Regions from separate parts of the Collibacillus ludicampi genome, predicted to be linked through region 2. Evidence: predicted binding sites of a transcription regulator. Region 2 holds the regulator's gene; each other region holds the start of a gene.
The links. Region 2 encodes LexA, which represses DNA repair genes until DNA is damaged. Its sites were predicted from a motif close to CGAACATATGTTCG; they were not measured.
Positions count from the first base shown of each region.

Region 1: a site for LexA is predicted at 3,409-3,422, ahead of DNHGIG_RS03985 (YolD-like family protein). Genes of this name have one in related genera too.
Region 3: a site for LexA is predicted at 2,819-2,832, ahead of DNHGIG_RS03595 (DNA polymerase IV). Genes of this name have one in related genera too.

Region 1 is NZ_BOQE01000001.1:776,612-781,783, reverse strand. Features, by position in the region: gene DNHGIG_RS04010 (hypothetical protein) at 1-457, shown strand, start outside; gene DNHGIG_RS04005 (hypothetical protein) at 463-1,014, shown strand; gene DNHGIG_RS04000 (hypothetical protein) at 1,004-1,327, shown strand; gene DNHGIG_RS03995 (SOS response-associated peptidase) at 1,443-2,111, opposite strand; gene DNHGIG_RS03990 (hypothetical protein) at 2,519-3,253, shown strand; gene DNHGIG_RS03985 (YolD-like family protein) at 3,443-3,769, shown strand; gene ku (non-homologous end joining protein Ku) at 3,967-4,863, opposite strand; partial or broken gene DNHGIG_RS20935 (ATP-dependent DNA ligase) at 4,921-5,172, shown strand, end outside.
Region 2 is NZ_BOQE01000001.1:3,627,841-3,633,012, forward strand. Features, by position in the region: gene mtnP (S-methyl-5'-thioadenosine phosphorylase) at 393-1,181, opposite strand; gene ligD (non-homologous end-joining DNA ligase) at 1,251-2,171, opposite strand; gene lexA (transcriptional repressor LexA) at 2,323-2,943, shown strand; gene glnA (type I glutamate--ammonia ligase) at 3,041-4,378, opposite strand; gene DNHGIG_RS18420 (MerR family transcriptional regulator) at 4,465-4,884, opposite strand; gene DNHGIG_RS18425 (methionine gamma-lyase family protein) at 4,992-5,172, opposite strand, start outside.
Region 3 is NZ_BOQE01000001.1:690,621-695,792, forward strand. Features, by position in the region: gene DNHGIG_RS03570 (permease) at 1-651, shown strand, start outside; gene arsC (arsenate reductase (thioredoxin)) at 760-1,185, opposite strand; gene DNHGIG_RS03580 (ArsI/CadI family heavy metal resistance metalloenzyme) at 1,201-1,665, opposite strand; gene DNHGIG_RS03585 (MIP/aquaporin family protein) at 1,679-2,317, opposite strand; gene DNHGIG_RS03590 (ArsR/SmtB family transcription factor) at 2,329-2,652, opposite strand; gene DNHGIG_RS03595 (DNA polymerase IV) at 2,872-4,125, shown strand; gene DNHGIG_RS03600 (YolD-like family protein) at 4,165-4,485, shown strand; gene DNHGIG_RS03605 (GerAB/ArcD/ProY family transporter) at 4,599-5,172, opposite strand, start outside.

The DNA.
Region 1 (5,172 bases), 2.9 Mb from region 2:
TAATCCCGTACCTTTCTCAAGTTTTAAAAATTTAGTAATTAGGAGTATCGATGTAACAACATCTATCTTAGAAGTTGAAGAGTTTAATCGAGTAGGTTTACGTTTGTTTTTTGGTCAATCTATGGATTCTCCTGAGAAATCTAACGAAATAATAAAGGATAAGTTCCTTAAAATAACTGAATCGGAAATGAATTCTAATATCTTTAATCCACAAGTTATTTTCTCAACATTTGAGGGGCAGTACGGAGTAAATATTTGTATTCGATCCGAAACAAACGTGTCAGTCCAGTTCTCTGATTCAACTCAAATGCAGAATATTAGTCATAATTTGGTATTCGATATTGATGTATTTCAACAAAACACGATGAAATTAGATAATTTGAATAGTTTTATTAAATATTCAAGCGAACTTGCAATGAAAAAATTACGTTCCTTGGTAGAAATAGCTAGGAGGTGAGTGCATTGCAATCTTATAGTATATTAAATAGCTTAGAATTTGGAGAGAAGACAGAATCCATTGAGAAAGACGAAAATAGTTTTTTAACCGGTGAGAAGGTAATACCTTATAGTAAGTTGTATGAAAAATTTCAGGAAAGGGGTCAATTTAATGATAGAAGTGGACAATGGCTCCTGGATAAAGGCTCAAATGATACACTTGACGAATTGTCAAATTCAAAGCAGATAACCGATGTACTTGAAGGAATTGTGAAAAATAAAGCTATATCAGAGGCCTCTGTAAACTTAACATACGGTGATACATATATTAGCTTTAGAATAGTAAATAACAGTCCGGCGGGAGGTGTGGATAGTACATTGCAAAGAAATTTTGATCTATACAAGTATTACTCGTTAATATGGATTATTTGTTCAATGCTTATAGGTATTTTTATTACTTCAGGATTATCAGGTTCGTTAGGTCCCCTGACTTCTATTGTAGGAGTAATCATGTCACTCGGAGGAATTATCGGAGCATATTTAGATTGGAAGGACAGGGTAGAGACGGATGGGAAATAATCAAAATGTCTCGCCTGCAAATCTAGCTTCTAAAAATGCAAATGATCCAATGGGGACTTTAGGAAAAGAAGCATTTAAGCGCGCACAATTAACTAAAGGAATGTGGTTTATCGTTATATTGGTTATAACTTTTTTGCTATTCATACTTGCCTATTCTAAAATTCCAGTCTTAAACAACCAAATTACTTTAACCAGTAGTGATATTAGGACAGCATTTTGGTTAATTGTTGTACTGGCTATATTATTGATGATAGCCTTCTCAATTCCCGATATAAGAGCCCGTTGGAAGATGCCAAAAGATAAATCTGTTTAAAAAATTGATTAAAATAGTAAATTTTATTTCTGTCGTATTCAACTTTAGTTTCTTTCTACTTTCACCTAAAAACATACAAAAAATAAAACCCGCCTCGTACTTATCGTGGCGGTTTTTATGCATATAACCAGGTTAGTAACTCCGTATCATTCTTCACATTCCCCACCATTGGTGATACCGGATACGCCCTCATCTGCTCGGCGGGGTAGGGCACAAGCAATGACTGTAGTAACTCAACATCTTGCTTTTCTCGATCCAACCAGATTGTTTCATCTTCCGGCCTTAGAATCACCGGCATACGGTCGTGGATCTCGCTAACAAGCTCGTTCGGCCGCGTCGTTATGATCGTGCATGTATGAATCTTGGTTCCATCCGATGAAGTCCAGCTATCGAACAACCCAGCCATTCCGAACGGTTCGCCACTTTTCAGTGTGATCCTCATTGGCTGTTTGCCCGACTCTGATTTTTTCCACTCGTAGAAACCGTCAGCTGGAATGATGCAACGCTTCTTTCTAAACGCATGCCTGAAAGCCGGTTTCTCATGCACCGTTTCAGCTTTCGCGTTGATCGTTTTATACCCAATTTTCTCATCCTTAGCCCAATATGGAATCAAGCCCCACTTAAGAAGACCTAATCGATTCCTTCCTTCATTAGCGATAATAGCGGGGATCATTTGTCCAGGCGCAAGGTTGTATCTCGGTGTGTATTCAAAAGTTATCTCGTCGATCTTGAACCTTTGGATAATTTGTTGGATCTCAGGAGAGAAGGAATATCGTCCACACATTTTCATCACCAATTTCATTATAGCGGGTTTGATTTGTGATTACGAAGAGCCTAGTACCGGGGCTCCAAAATATACTCCAACCTCCCTATCGCCTCCGCTTCAAGCATCGGAAGCATGTATGGTGCCTGCTTAATATGGCCCTTCTTCTTGTATTCCACCATCACATCCCACTGTCGCCACTCCTTTTTCATGATGAATATGGCGCTGCTATGTAATTGCCGCCTGACTGTGACCATCTCTTCCGAGATTCTTTCCCTCAGAGACTCAAAGATTCCACATGTCCACGATTGAGAAAGCACACGTGGTGACTGAAAAATTGAGGCGTGGTATTTTTTGCTGAAAAGGATCATAAAAAGAGAATGCAAGTAAGTTGCTATACATGACCAAAAAAGAAGGGAGAGTTGTAATTGGCGGATAGCAATTACTTCGTCGGGAACTCCGACCCACAATTCGTCATTAATGCAGGCGGAGCTCCTTCGATTCAGGAAGGTCCGTTATCTAGCCGTCCCCTAACAGCTGACGTAGGTGCTTTGTTTTTAGATACTGATCAAAAAATATTTTATCGTTTTAATGGGCAATTTTGGGAACCGTTAGAACAAGGTCCTCCTGGTCCTCCTGGCCCTCCTGGGCCAAGGGGAATAGGTATACAAGGACCAATTGGTCCGCAGGGGCCACCTGGACCGCAAGGGCCACCTGGACCTGCCGGAGGTCTTTCATCAGTCTTATATCGTAGAAACGGAACGACTGTAAACGTGAGCATTGTTGCCTTAGGTGGTTCAGCCCCTATTCCATTCAACTCCGCAGGTGCGGCTCAAGCAAGTTTTGGAACGGCCATCAACTTCGCTTCTCCTGATACTTTTAACATTACCGAAACAGGATTTTACAGGGTAACGTTTATTTTAGATACCGCGTTGGAAAGTATACTCGGAAATGTATTTGTCAATTATACACCAGTTGGTGGCGCGACCCCGAATCCCGCTGGTGCAGTATTTCCCCTTCTAGCTGTAAATACTCAAACTGTTGGGGATGTGGTCTTCCAAGTGACAACTCCAGGAAGTTCGCAGCTTTTATTTTCGGCATCTGTGATTGGAGTTGGAGCTTTTTCTCAATCTTCAATAACCATTGAAAAGCTTACACCGTAACTCAGGTGATCACGAAGTTACAACTCTCTTATCTAAACCGCCTCTGTCTCACTGATCTGGGCGGTTTTCTTCTTCCTCTGGCCAAAGATCCTCAATTGCAACCCCAATACCCGGAATATGTACACTTTTATTTTATTTCCCAACCTCATATAATAAGAACATACGTTCTTATCTTCTGGAGGGAACAACATGCGAATAATCGACGGAAACATCTTCGAATCTATGCGCATCATTTTACCAGAACACTGTGAGGCCATGAAACGATTAGAAAAGGAAGAAAAAAGACAGCCGCGCCCCGTCTTGGATGAACAAAAGATTGAGGAGATGTCTAGGGTGCTTGCGGATGCAATTCAAGACCAACGCTACATATCAGTAATCGTGTATAAACCCTTTGGCCCCGATCGAGTAGAAATAATTCCGGAGAAGATCGATCCGTACTCAAAGCAGTTGAAAGGGAAGGATCAGGAAGGAAATATGCGGAACATTCCACTGACAGACCTTATTGATGTAGAATGAACCACCCCGTCACTCGGGGCGGTTTTGTTTTCCTCAATTAAATCTTAACTTCCCTAAGATCGGAAGAAGCAGGATGTGGAGTTGTTGCATTCGTTGCTTGTGCTCTACCTTACTGATGAGATGAGGGCATATCCAGTGTCCCTATTGGTGGGGAATGTAAAGAATGATGCGGTGGAATGTATTCTCGAATTCACTTCTTATTCCTCATTGATCTTCCTACGTCTACGCCGCTTAGGTTTCTCTAAAGTAGCATGAGTCGGATCAATAGCCGTTCCTACATCGGTTCCCGTTGCTTCAATCGCTTTTTCTGACGTATCTGCTTGTGATCTCATTCTTTCAATACTTCTTTTTAACGAATCCATGAGATCAATTACATTGTTAGATCGTGGAGTGACTGGCGACTCGATTTCGACATTCTCTATTTTAGCGTTAATGAGAGCCTTTAGAGCTTCCTGATAGTTGCTCTTATAGTCATTGCGAAAGGCTCCGCTGATCTGCTCAATCAAAGTTTTAGCCATCTCAAGTTCATCTTCATTGACCGCTATATGATCGATCTCCGTGATCCCAGGTACGCCTTCTAACTTCCTAACCTCATCCGGATAATGAATCATATTCAACACAAGGCCACGGTTATGGATTCGAACCACTGCCAAGTGCTCACTTGTACGGAATGCTACTTTGGCGACTGCCACCTTTCCCGTGGCCTCCATCGCATCATGAAGCAGCTTATAGGGCTTGGCTCCAAATTCTCCAGGACCGATATAGTATGATTTCTCGAAAAAGATCGGATCAATATCGTCCTTATTGGTGAAATGCAGAATCTCGATCGCGCGCAAGGTCGGTAGAGGCAATTTTTCTAAGTCATCGTCCGTAAGAACGATGTAGTTACCCGGTGCATATTCGTATCCCCGTATGATTTCATTGTTGGCGATTTCGCGGTTACAAACGGGGCACCACTTTTTATACTGGATCGGATTTCGACATTCTTCGTGAAGGCTGCGGAAACTGGTAGTGTGATCTTCCGTGGCTTTATAAAGACTGACCGGAATATTGACTAAACCAAAGCTGATACTTCCTTTCCACATTGACCTCATAACCATCCCCCATTTCTTACCCATAAAATTCCCAAAAAACGAAGTATAAAACCATCGATGGGAATGGTTATCGATTTTCGATGGTTAGCCTACCATTCATCCCCTGTAGAATCCATGCAATCTACATGCGAAAATACACAAGCGAGGTGTGTGCTTGTGCTTTTTCAGCCGATTAAACCAATGTTAGCCTCCATGCAGAAGACTTTTGATCTTAGACACCCGGATTACTTTTATGAACTAAAGGCTGATGGATGGAGATGCCTGGTACATAAGAAGGGGCGAAAGATCGAAGTCTTTACTCGTCATGGA
Region 2 (5,172 bases):
GCTTATGCTCCGTGAAGATCGTTTCGGCGGGTATATGCATTGCGCTTATGCTCCGTGAAGGTCGTCTCGCATGGAATCATAATCATATGTTGCGAGACGACCTTCAAAGTCGCTATTACGCGCAATGCATATACCCTTTTACATCCGAAAGGAAGCGAGACGACCTCCAAAGTCGCTGTTTCACGCCAAGCATATGCCCTCTTAACAGCTTAAAGGAAGCGCAACAACCTTCCACTCACATCTGCGCTGCAAGCGATACACCCACCCAAAAGACACTCCGGTAATTTTGGAAGCCACAACTTCTCCTTCCGCAACAGAAACTTTTTACACTCTGATGAGACTACTTAAGGCACGTGTGGCTATTTTGAAAAACTTGGGGTTATACAATCGTCCTACAAGGTCCCCAGTTCATCCAGCGCATGTGGACACGCGCATGTGCGCTCATGGTGACCGTTTTCGATCGTTAAGAGAAAGAGTTTTCGAACGGTCTCAATCCGGTCTTTCATGGTATCGATCACTTCCTGATGAGTGAGTGCATGCGGACTGATCCCCGAACAGTAGTTGGTCACGATACCGACCGTCGCGTAACAAAATCGGGCTTCTTTCGCTAAGATCACCTCGGGTACGGATGTCATCCCAACCACGTCCCCTCCCCAAGAGGCGTATGTGCGAATCTCGGCACGTGTCTCAAAACGCGGGCCTTCCGTACAGACATATACGCCGCCGTCTTGAACAAGAATCCCGTTCTCCCTGGCCACTTCGACCAATTGTCGTCGCAAACGATTGCAATAAGGATCGGTCATATCGATATGTATGACCCCTTCTTCTCCTTCAAAAAACGTTTGCACGCGATTTTTCGTCATATCGATAAAATCATCAACGATCACCAGACTACCAGGGGGCAGTTCCCGCTTCAGTGAACCTACAGCAGCCGTCGCCAGAACCTGCTGCACCCCCAACTCTTGCAACGCACGGATGTTCGCGCGAAAGTTGATTTTGTGTGGCGGTACAGAATGTTTATAACCGTGACGTGGCAGGAAAACAATCCGTTTCCCTTTGTATTCGCCTATGGTAACTTCTACAGCACCGAAAGATGTATGTATCATTTGACGAGTGGAATGATCCAGCAACGCCGGATCGTAAACGCCAGTCCCCCCGATTATCGCGAATTCTGCTTGCATGGGCTCCTCCTTTAATCACCGTACCAGGTATTGGGTCATAACCATTTAATCAGAGGATGTTCTCCTTCGTCAAGATGAGGAATGTTGGCGTATCAATTGTAGCAACTCTCCAATGTCTACTCCGGGACGAGTCAGAGGTGCGAACAAATCGCCCAATGTATTCACGCGTGATACCATGTTTACAATCGTAAAATCTTCGGGTACAACCCCTTTTTGCAGTTCCTCCCAAGTGAGAGGGGCGGATACACAAGCCTTTGCAACCGCTCTGGCCGAATACGGAGCGATCAACGTTTTGTTCGGCGCATGTTGCAGGTAGTCGATATACACTTTGTCCCCGCGATCCTTCACCATCCGCTCAACTGTAATGATTTTCGGGTATTTTTCTGCCATAAACCGACCGATGAAGGAAGTGATCATCCGGGTGTCTTCATATGAAAAACCTAGAGCGAGCGGAATGAATATTTGGATACCGGATGCGCCTGAGGTTTTCGGATAAGAAGGGAGCCCCAGATCGTCCAAAACCTCCTTCAAACGTAACGCGACTTCTCTTACCTTTTCAAATCCGGGAACAGACGGATCCAAATCAAACGCGATGTTCGTCGGACTATTCGGCGCTTGGATTTGGGAAAACCACGGATGAAGCTCAATACAAGCATGATTGGCCAACCAGATGAGAGTGCTCGTATCATTCGCTAACATGTAATGAATGGTTCGTTTGCTCTCCTCCGACCAAACAGGATACGTATTGACCCATTTCGGCGTTTCTTTCGGCGCGTTCTTCTGATAAAACGAGTGCGCGTGAATCCCGTCCGGAAAACGGATCACTGTCAACGGCCGATTTTTCAAATGAGGAATTAAGTAAGAAGCCATTTGAATGATGTACTGGATATATTCCGCTTTGGTAATCCCCGCTTCCGGCCAAAGCACCTTATCAAGGTTCGTAACGCGTACAGGATGTTCACAGATAAGCGTATTCCCATCAGCCGTCATAAGAACCCTCCTCAAACTATTCATTCAGTAGAGTTCCCAGACTGGAGAATTTCCACATGCGAACTCATGTTTGTATAATTTGCCATCCTATGATATAATTCAAGTAAACGACGTGTGTTTACGAGATCTGCGTAATAGGAGAGTTATTTTCATGGTCAAATTATCGAAAAGGCAACAGCAGATTATCGATTTTATAAAGAAAGAAGTTCGGGAAAAAGGATATCCGCCTTCTGTTCGGGAAATTGGGGAAGCGGTCGGTCTGGCTTCCAGTTCAACCGTGCACGGACATTTAGCAAGGCTTGAACAAAAAGGGCTAATCCGTAGGGATCCGACGAAACCAAGGGCAATTGAAGTGTTGGATACGGATGAGTACATGGCAGATTATGAATATTCGACCGTGATGGCCCCCATCATCGGCAAAGTTACGGCGGGCAGCCCGATCACAGCGATCGAAAACATCGAAGACTATTTCCCCCTTCCCTCCCGTTTTGTCGGAGACGCGGAAGTGTTTCTTCTTCAGGTACAAGGGGATTCGATGATTGAAGCGGGTATCCTCGACGGAGATCTTGTCATCGTACGCAAACAGTCGACCGCCCAGAACGGTGAGATTGTTGTCGCGATGACGGAAGAGGGAGAAGCGACTGTGAAACGCTTCTTCAAGGAATCGGATCACATTCGTTTACAGCCTGAGAATGCTTCTATGGAACCATTGCGCTATCATAACGTAGTGATCTTAGGAAAGGTGATCGGCGTCTTCCGTCATATCTTTTAAGATCGAATGGTGTTAATCGTATCCTTTAACAAACAGGTAAGCATGCAATCGAAACAAAAAACTCCGGCGGTAAACCGGAGTTTTTTGTTATTCATCCTTAATAAAGAGATAAGTATTGATCGCGTTCCCATGGTGTGACGTGCGTACGGAACATGTCCCACTCGATCGTTTTCGCTTCTACGAAATGTGTGAGTGCATGTTCACCGAGAGCACTGCAGATCACTTCATCGGCAAGAAGCTCGTCAATCGCTTCTTTCAAGCTGCCAGGCAAGGACAGAATGCCTTCTCTTTCACGTTCCGCATCACTCATGACATAGATATTGCGATTGACTGCTTCCGGCAACGGAAGTTCACGTTTAATTCCGTCGAGACCCGCTTTCAACATGACTGCAAGAGCCAAGTACGGGTTACAGGAAGGATCCGGGTTACGGACTTCAATCCGTGTAGACAAACCGCGGGAAGCAGGGATGCGAACGAGCGGCGAACGATTTTTCGCAGACCAAGCGATGTAAACAGGTGCTTCGTATCCCGGAACGAGCCGCTTGTACGAGTTGACCGTCGGGTTCGTGATCGCTGCAAAGCCGCGAGCGTGCGCCAGAATACCCGCCAGATAATGTTTCGCAACTTTTGAAAGGCCCAGCTCGTCATGTTCGTCGTAGAATGCATTGCCCTTCTCGGTGAAGAGGGATTGGTGTGTATGCATTCCGGAACCGTTGACGCCGAATAACGGTTTCGGCATAAATGTTGCATGTAAACCGTATTGACGTGCGATTGTCTTGACAACTAATTTAAATGTCATGATATTGTCTGCAGCTTGGACGGCATCCGCATATTTGAAATCGATCTCATGTTGCCCGATCGCCACCTCGTGGTGAGAAGCCTCGATTTCAAATCCCATTTTTTCGAGAGCAAGAACGATTTCACGACGGCAGTTTTCCCCGAGATCGACAGGTGCAAGATCGAAATAACCGCCTTTATCGTTGACTTCCATGGTAGGATTGCCTTGTTCGTCCATTTTGAAGAGGAAGAATTCCGGCTCCGGACCCACATTCATACTCGTGAAGCCCATTTCTTTCGCTTCTGCGAGCACACGCTTCAAGATGCCACGGGGATCCCCTTCAAACGGAGTTCCGTCAGGCATATAGATGTCACAGATCAGACGGGCAACTTTTCCATGCTCGCTGCCCCATGGGAAGATCAGCCATGTGGAGAGATCAGGGTAGAGATACATATCCGATTCCTCGATACGTACGAACCCTTCGATGGAGGAACCGTCAAACATCATCTTATTGTCAAGGACTTTTTCAAGTTGTGAAATAGGTACTTCCACATTTTTGATCACACCGAGAAGGTCTGTGAACTGCAGGCGCAGATAACGGACATTCTCTTCCTTGGCCATGCGAATAATGTCTTCGCGGGTATAATTGCGGTTCATGTTCTGGTAGCCTCCTTTTGTATATACAGATGCGAATGAATAAAAATTCGCATCGGGATTAACCTGTCACAACACCACTTCCATGATTAGTGGAAAAAACGTGAAAGCTCTCCTTGGATCAAACTGTTCGGTAAACCCGGACGGCTTGCTCTCGTTATGATTTCCTTTTTCAGCAGATCATGCAACTCTTGTTCCGTGAGCTCTTTTCTCTCTTTACGCTCGGGCCCTATCTTCACATCCGCTTCCGGTAACTGAGAAGCTTCAGGTGCAACGCCTACCATTTTTTTGATCCCAGCAATGTTCAACCCTTGATCGATATATCGTTTAATTTCTAACAAACGTTCCACATCGTTAAAAGAAAACAATCGTTGTTTACCTTCCGTTCTTGCAGGGCGAATTAACCCGTGTTGTTCATAGTAACGAATCTGGCGGGCAGAAAGATCCGTAAGCTTCTGCACGATTCCAATGGGAAAAAGCGCCAAATTCCGCCTGATTTCATCGTTCATGTGGAATCCCCCTCTGTTAGAAATTCCAACCGACACTTGTATTATAAAATTGGTACAATAAAAGTGTCAAGCAGTGTTAATTAATTTGACATAAAAAACCCGAATGACTACAGCAATTGTTTTTCCATCATGGTTTGAACCGCTAAAAGAATGGCCAATTTGGCATGTTCATATGTAAGCCCGCCTTGTAAAAAACCGATATAAGGTTCGCGCAAGGGACCATCCGCCGATAGTTCCAAAGAAGCACCTTGTACAAATGTGCCGGCCGCCATGATCACGGGATCCGCG
Region 3 (5,172 bases), 2.9 Mb from region 2:
ACACTATCAGCGCCTGTCGTCAATCCGTTATCCATGTTTGCCACTTATGTCGCATTTGGCATGCAGTCTTCCATGATGTGGTTGCGGGTGACTACGACATTTGTGATTTCTGTCGTGATCGGATGGACACTCTTATCATTTGAACAGAAGAAAAGTGAACGGCCGAGAATGAGGGGATTTGAGCTTCCGTTGGCAGAAATTGCGACCACCCGTCTCGCACCACGAAGACGATCCGTTTCACAAATCCTAAGTTCTGTCATTGGACACGCCATTCTCGAGTTTTTTGAAGTTGGTGGATTTGTCGTAGTCAGCGCCGCAGTTGCCGCTCTGTTACAAACATGGGTACCTGCATCCGTTTTATCTCCGATTGGAAAACATCCCATTGGATCCGTTATAGGGATGATGGTACTCGCGATCCTGTTATCCCTCTGTTCAGAAGCGGATGCTTTTGTTGCCAGATCCTTAGCGGGATTGACAACAAGTGGAGGAGTATTAGGTTTTTTAGTGATTGGACAAATGATTGATATGCGAAATCTGTTCTTACTCCCAAGCGTTTTTCCCCGTAGGATCGTAGTCATTACCTTTTTCCTAGCTATGATCCTGACTCTATGCGGAGGCATTCTGATCAATCACATAGGATTGAACATTTAATGGGATAACCAATAAAATTCAATAGAAAGCATCCTTCAAAAGAAGATCCCTCATCGTAATCGAAGAGGGATCTTCTTTTTGAAGGATGTATATAATTTCTACTTGCAATTATTTGCTTTCCTCAGCAAAGCGTTTGATTCTCTCTTCAATTTGATCGCGTACACGTTGAAAGACGGCCCATTTTTCTTCTTCTGTACCGGTCGCTTTTGCTGGATCTTCAAATCCCCAATGCTCACGTTTGACATGAGGAGGAGTCATCGGACATTTATCGTTCGCATCCCCGCAAAGCGTGATTACGTAATCCGCTTTGTTCAGTAAATCAGGATCGATCCTATCGGATGTCTGGCTTGAAATATCAATTCCTATCTCAGCCATTGCTTTGACCGCGTTGGGATTCAATCCGTGCGCTTCGATCCCCGCGCTGTAGACTTCAAATGTATCCCCCAAATATTTTTTCCCGAATCCTTCAGCCATCTGACTGCGGCATGAGTTCCCCGTGCAAAGGAAATACATGATTTTTTTCTTATCCGTCATTGCATATTCCTCCGATTATTTGAGTTCTTCCAAACCGATCAGTTCAGAAGAGGGAGACGGGGCGCAGCAAACGCCTGGAATCGCAGCTTCGCCCGCCGATTCAAATTCGGAATCCTCTTTGGTGTAGAAGATCTCCCAAGCGTTCCCCTCAGGATCACGCACCCAAATCTTGTCTTGCACCGCGTAGCAGCAAGTGGTGCCCATTTCGTCTATGGGTACGAGACCGGCTTTTTGCAAGCGCTCTTTCACCGCCAAAACGGCTTCGGTATTTTCCACCTGGAACCCCAAATGATTCAAGACACCTTTCTTTTCGTGCGGACGCACATTCATCGAAAAATGAAGGGGTGGATTGTTCAGTTCGAACTTCGCGTAATTCTCTTTCACTTTCGTAGGTTCTGCTCCGAAGAACGCACGGTAAAACTTCAAATTCTCCTCGAGATTTTCGACGTTAATCGCGACGTGCATGCGAAAAGTTGTCATACTCCAATCTCCCCTATTCGTGAAGAATTTTATAGACAATTGCAGCAACAATTGCGCCTAAGATCGTTGCGACAATGTAAATCCAAAGATATTCCAACGTACCGGATACAAGAGCCGGTCCTATCGAACGGGCGGGATTCATCGAAGCACCGCTTATGGGTCCCCCGAACATCGCTTCAAGTCCTACGGTCGCTCCGATGGCAACGCCCGCAAAGGATTTGTCGGCTTTTCCATGAACCGCGGATCCAAGAATCACGATCATGAGAACAAAGGTAAGTATGAATTCCAAAGCAAACGACTGCTGCCACGAAAACCTCGGCAAAGTGGCTCCCAAATTCGCCACGTTCCCAAACATGAGAAGAAGTGATCCGCTCGACGCAATCGCTGCGAGCACCTGCGTAACGATATAAAGGATCGCCTCCTGGAGTCGAATATCACCCGTTGTCAGAAATCCCAGCGTCACGGCAGGGTTGAAATGAGCCCCCGAAATATGACCAAAAGTGTAGATCATAGCCATTACCACAAGACCAAAAGTCAAAGCGATTCCCACGTGAGTCAGGCTTTTGGTGAGTTCGTTTATTACAACGGCGCCAGTCCCCGCGAACACGAGAAAATACGTTCCAATAAACTCAGAAATCAGTTTCCTTCTCATCTCTCTACTCCCTACTCACAGTTCACGAGTAAACCTTTTTCTTCAAGTTTTCTAAGTTCTTCCGATACATCCGGTAAGTTTTTTAATGCAAGTCCAATGGATTCCAAGCGCTCCCGATTTAAAGAGTAAAATACCCATTGTCCTTTTCGGTTCTCCGTGACTAATTCCACACTTTTAAGACGGCTCAGATGCTTCGAGATGGCGGGCTGTGAAATGTTAAAAATAGGAATAAATTCACAGACACAAAAGTCCCGAAGATTGAGTAAAGCAATCATTTTTAATCGCGTAGGGTCTCCAAGCGCCTTGAAACAGTCTGCTAATTTATGGATCTCCATTCGTTCTTTTTCCTCCTTTCAAAATATAATTATAATATAACAATATGGTTATATCAATATGATAGGCTTCATGAATAGTCATCCACTTACTAATTTACAAAAAAAGGAATATAATCAAGAACATACGTTTGCATAGATCGAACCCAATACAATATAATAAAGAACACAAACATTTGTTCGTATTTTAGAGAGGACATACAGGGTTAGGTGACTATGCCCATGAAGTGGATTTACGGTCTCGTGGATATGCAAAGCTTCTATGCATCATGCGAAGCCGCCAGCCGGTCGGAGTTCGCATTGACCCGCCGTGAAAATGACGATTCCACCGACCCGCTCCTGGTGGTTTCGGGCGATCCGGAAAGGAGATCCGGGATCATTTTGGCGGCAACACCTACGGCGAAGAGAGCCGGGGTTGAAAATGCGATGCGGCTTGGGGAAGCGTTACAGCGTTGCCCTAGGGCGATCGTTGTAAAACCCCGCATGCGGTTTTATCTGGAAACCAGCGTTCGCATCCAGAAGGTGATTCAATCGATGTTCCCTTTGCACGAGCAATTTTCGGTTGATGAAGCGTTTTTTGCATTTCCTTATCCGTCACTCCTGTTTCCCGATCCGCTGGCAGCGGCCCGCGAGCTGAAGAAAGCCATCTGGGATCTCTTTCGCATCCGCTGCCGCATCGGTCTTTCGTATAACAAATGGATGGCGAAAATGGCAAACAAACAAGCAAAAAAACACCCCGACGGAATCGTGTGGTGGACGGAGGAAGATGTCCCGACCCAACTGCATCCGTTATCCGTGTTCGAGATGTGGGGACTGAAGCGGAGGGCGGAGGCTTTGTATTATGAGTTCGGTGCAAAAACGATCGGCGATGTGGCGCAGATCCCGGAGATCGATCTGTTGAAAAGATTCGGCGTGTGGGGCACGGTCATTCACCGATGGAGCCACGGCCAGGACTATTCACCGATCAATCCCGGAGCCTATGACGCGCCGCACAAGGGGCTGTCCCACCGTACGACGTTACCGCGGGATTTTTATCAACGGGAGGACATCGCTGTCGTCATTTTGGAACTGCTCGATGAAGTTTGCCAACGGGCGCGGCATTTCGGGCAGAAAGGCAGACGGATTGGGCTCGGTCTCACGTACGCAGGTTTTAAAGGTGGCTTTTACAAAGCGAAAACGCTTGATTTTTATTCGGATGAAGCGGATGACCTGTATCCTTACCTGTTGCATTTACTGGATCGCTGGTGGAAAGGGGAGGGTGTCCGTGCGGTTCATGTGTCGCTCGATCAGTTGCAGTTATCGAATGCTGTACAATTGTCACTCTTTCACGATGTGGTGAAACGGAACCGCTTGTCACAGACAGTGGATACGATTCGCATGAAATATGGCGAGACGAGTATCATGCGAGCCGTAAGCCTAAAAGAAGCTGGACAATTGTTGGATCGCAGCCGTAAGATTGGCGGGCATTATATATAAACCTATGGGGTAGTCATTACAGTCATTGGGGGAGCTAGCATGAAAATCATGGACGGAAACATCTTTGAGGCGATGCGACTTGTGTTGCCGGAGCACAGGGAATTGATGAGACAGTCCCAACAGGAGTGGACCAAACAAGAGCAACCCATTCTGTCCGAAGATGAATGGACGGAAATGGGATATATTCTTGGAGAAGCGTTGCAATATCAATACAAAATTCGTGTGACAATCTTTGATCCTACTCAAAATGTTGTATGGGAAGGGGTGCCGGTCATAAAGTATGGAGAATTACGCCTTCAAACAGATGAAGGGATGTACCGAGTGCCCATGAAAAAAGTGGTGAAGATCGAGACAATTTAATCTCGTTACAAATCCTAATTACAGGATGTTCTCTGATTCTGCTAAACAAAAAAATTCTCAAATGAAGCGCGATGGGTATTAAACTACAGGTAATCCGATGGTGTCTGAACGGTTCAACTTGCCTGACCTCCTTTTCCCTGCATTCGTTTACGCAGGACAGAGAGCGGAAGCAGGAAAACAGGAATCACAGTAAAGAGAAGCGTTACCTCAAAAATATCGGCTTTTTCAATAAATTCACCTAGTTTCTGGTAGGATGGAGCAATCCAAAATGTGAATAAGATCATCAAAAAGCCATACGGGAGCACGAGCGGGCGGTGATCGGACAGCTTTAGCCACTGAGCGGTACCGAGCACCAACGCATAATAGTAAACGGAGACCTTCACGAACATACCTGCTACCCATACGGCCATCACAAACAGATCCAGATGTTCAATAAAGTCAGCCAGACTCGCATAGCGGACCGCATCCATGGTCGGATAGGTCAGCATCGATGTAACTTCCTGTCCAAACAGGAACAAGACGGTCAATTTGATCATCAACAGATTCAACATGATGAAAAGAACGGTGATCATCCCCCATTTCTTTCCTTTTGCACGATCGACGACATAAGGAAGAAAAAAGGCACCTAAAAAGACTTGACAATACCAACTTTGACTGACAAACGCTCCCTTTATGGTCGGCATGATC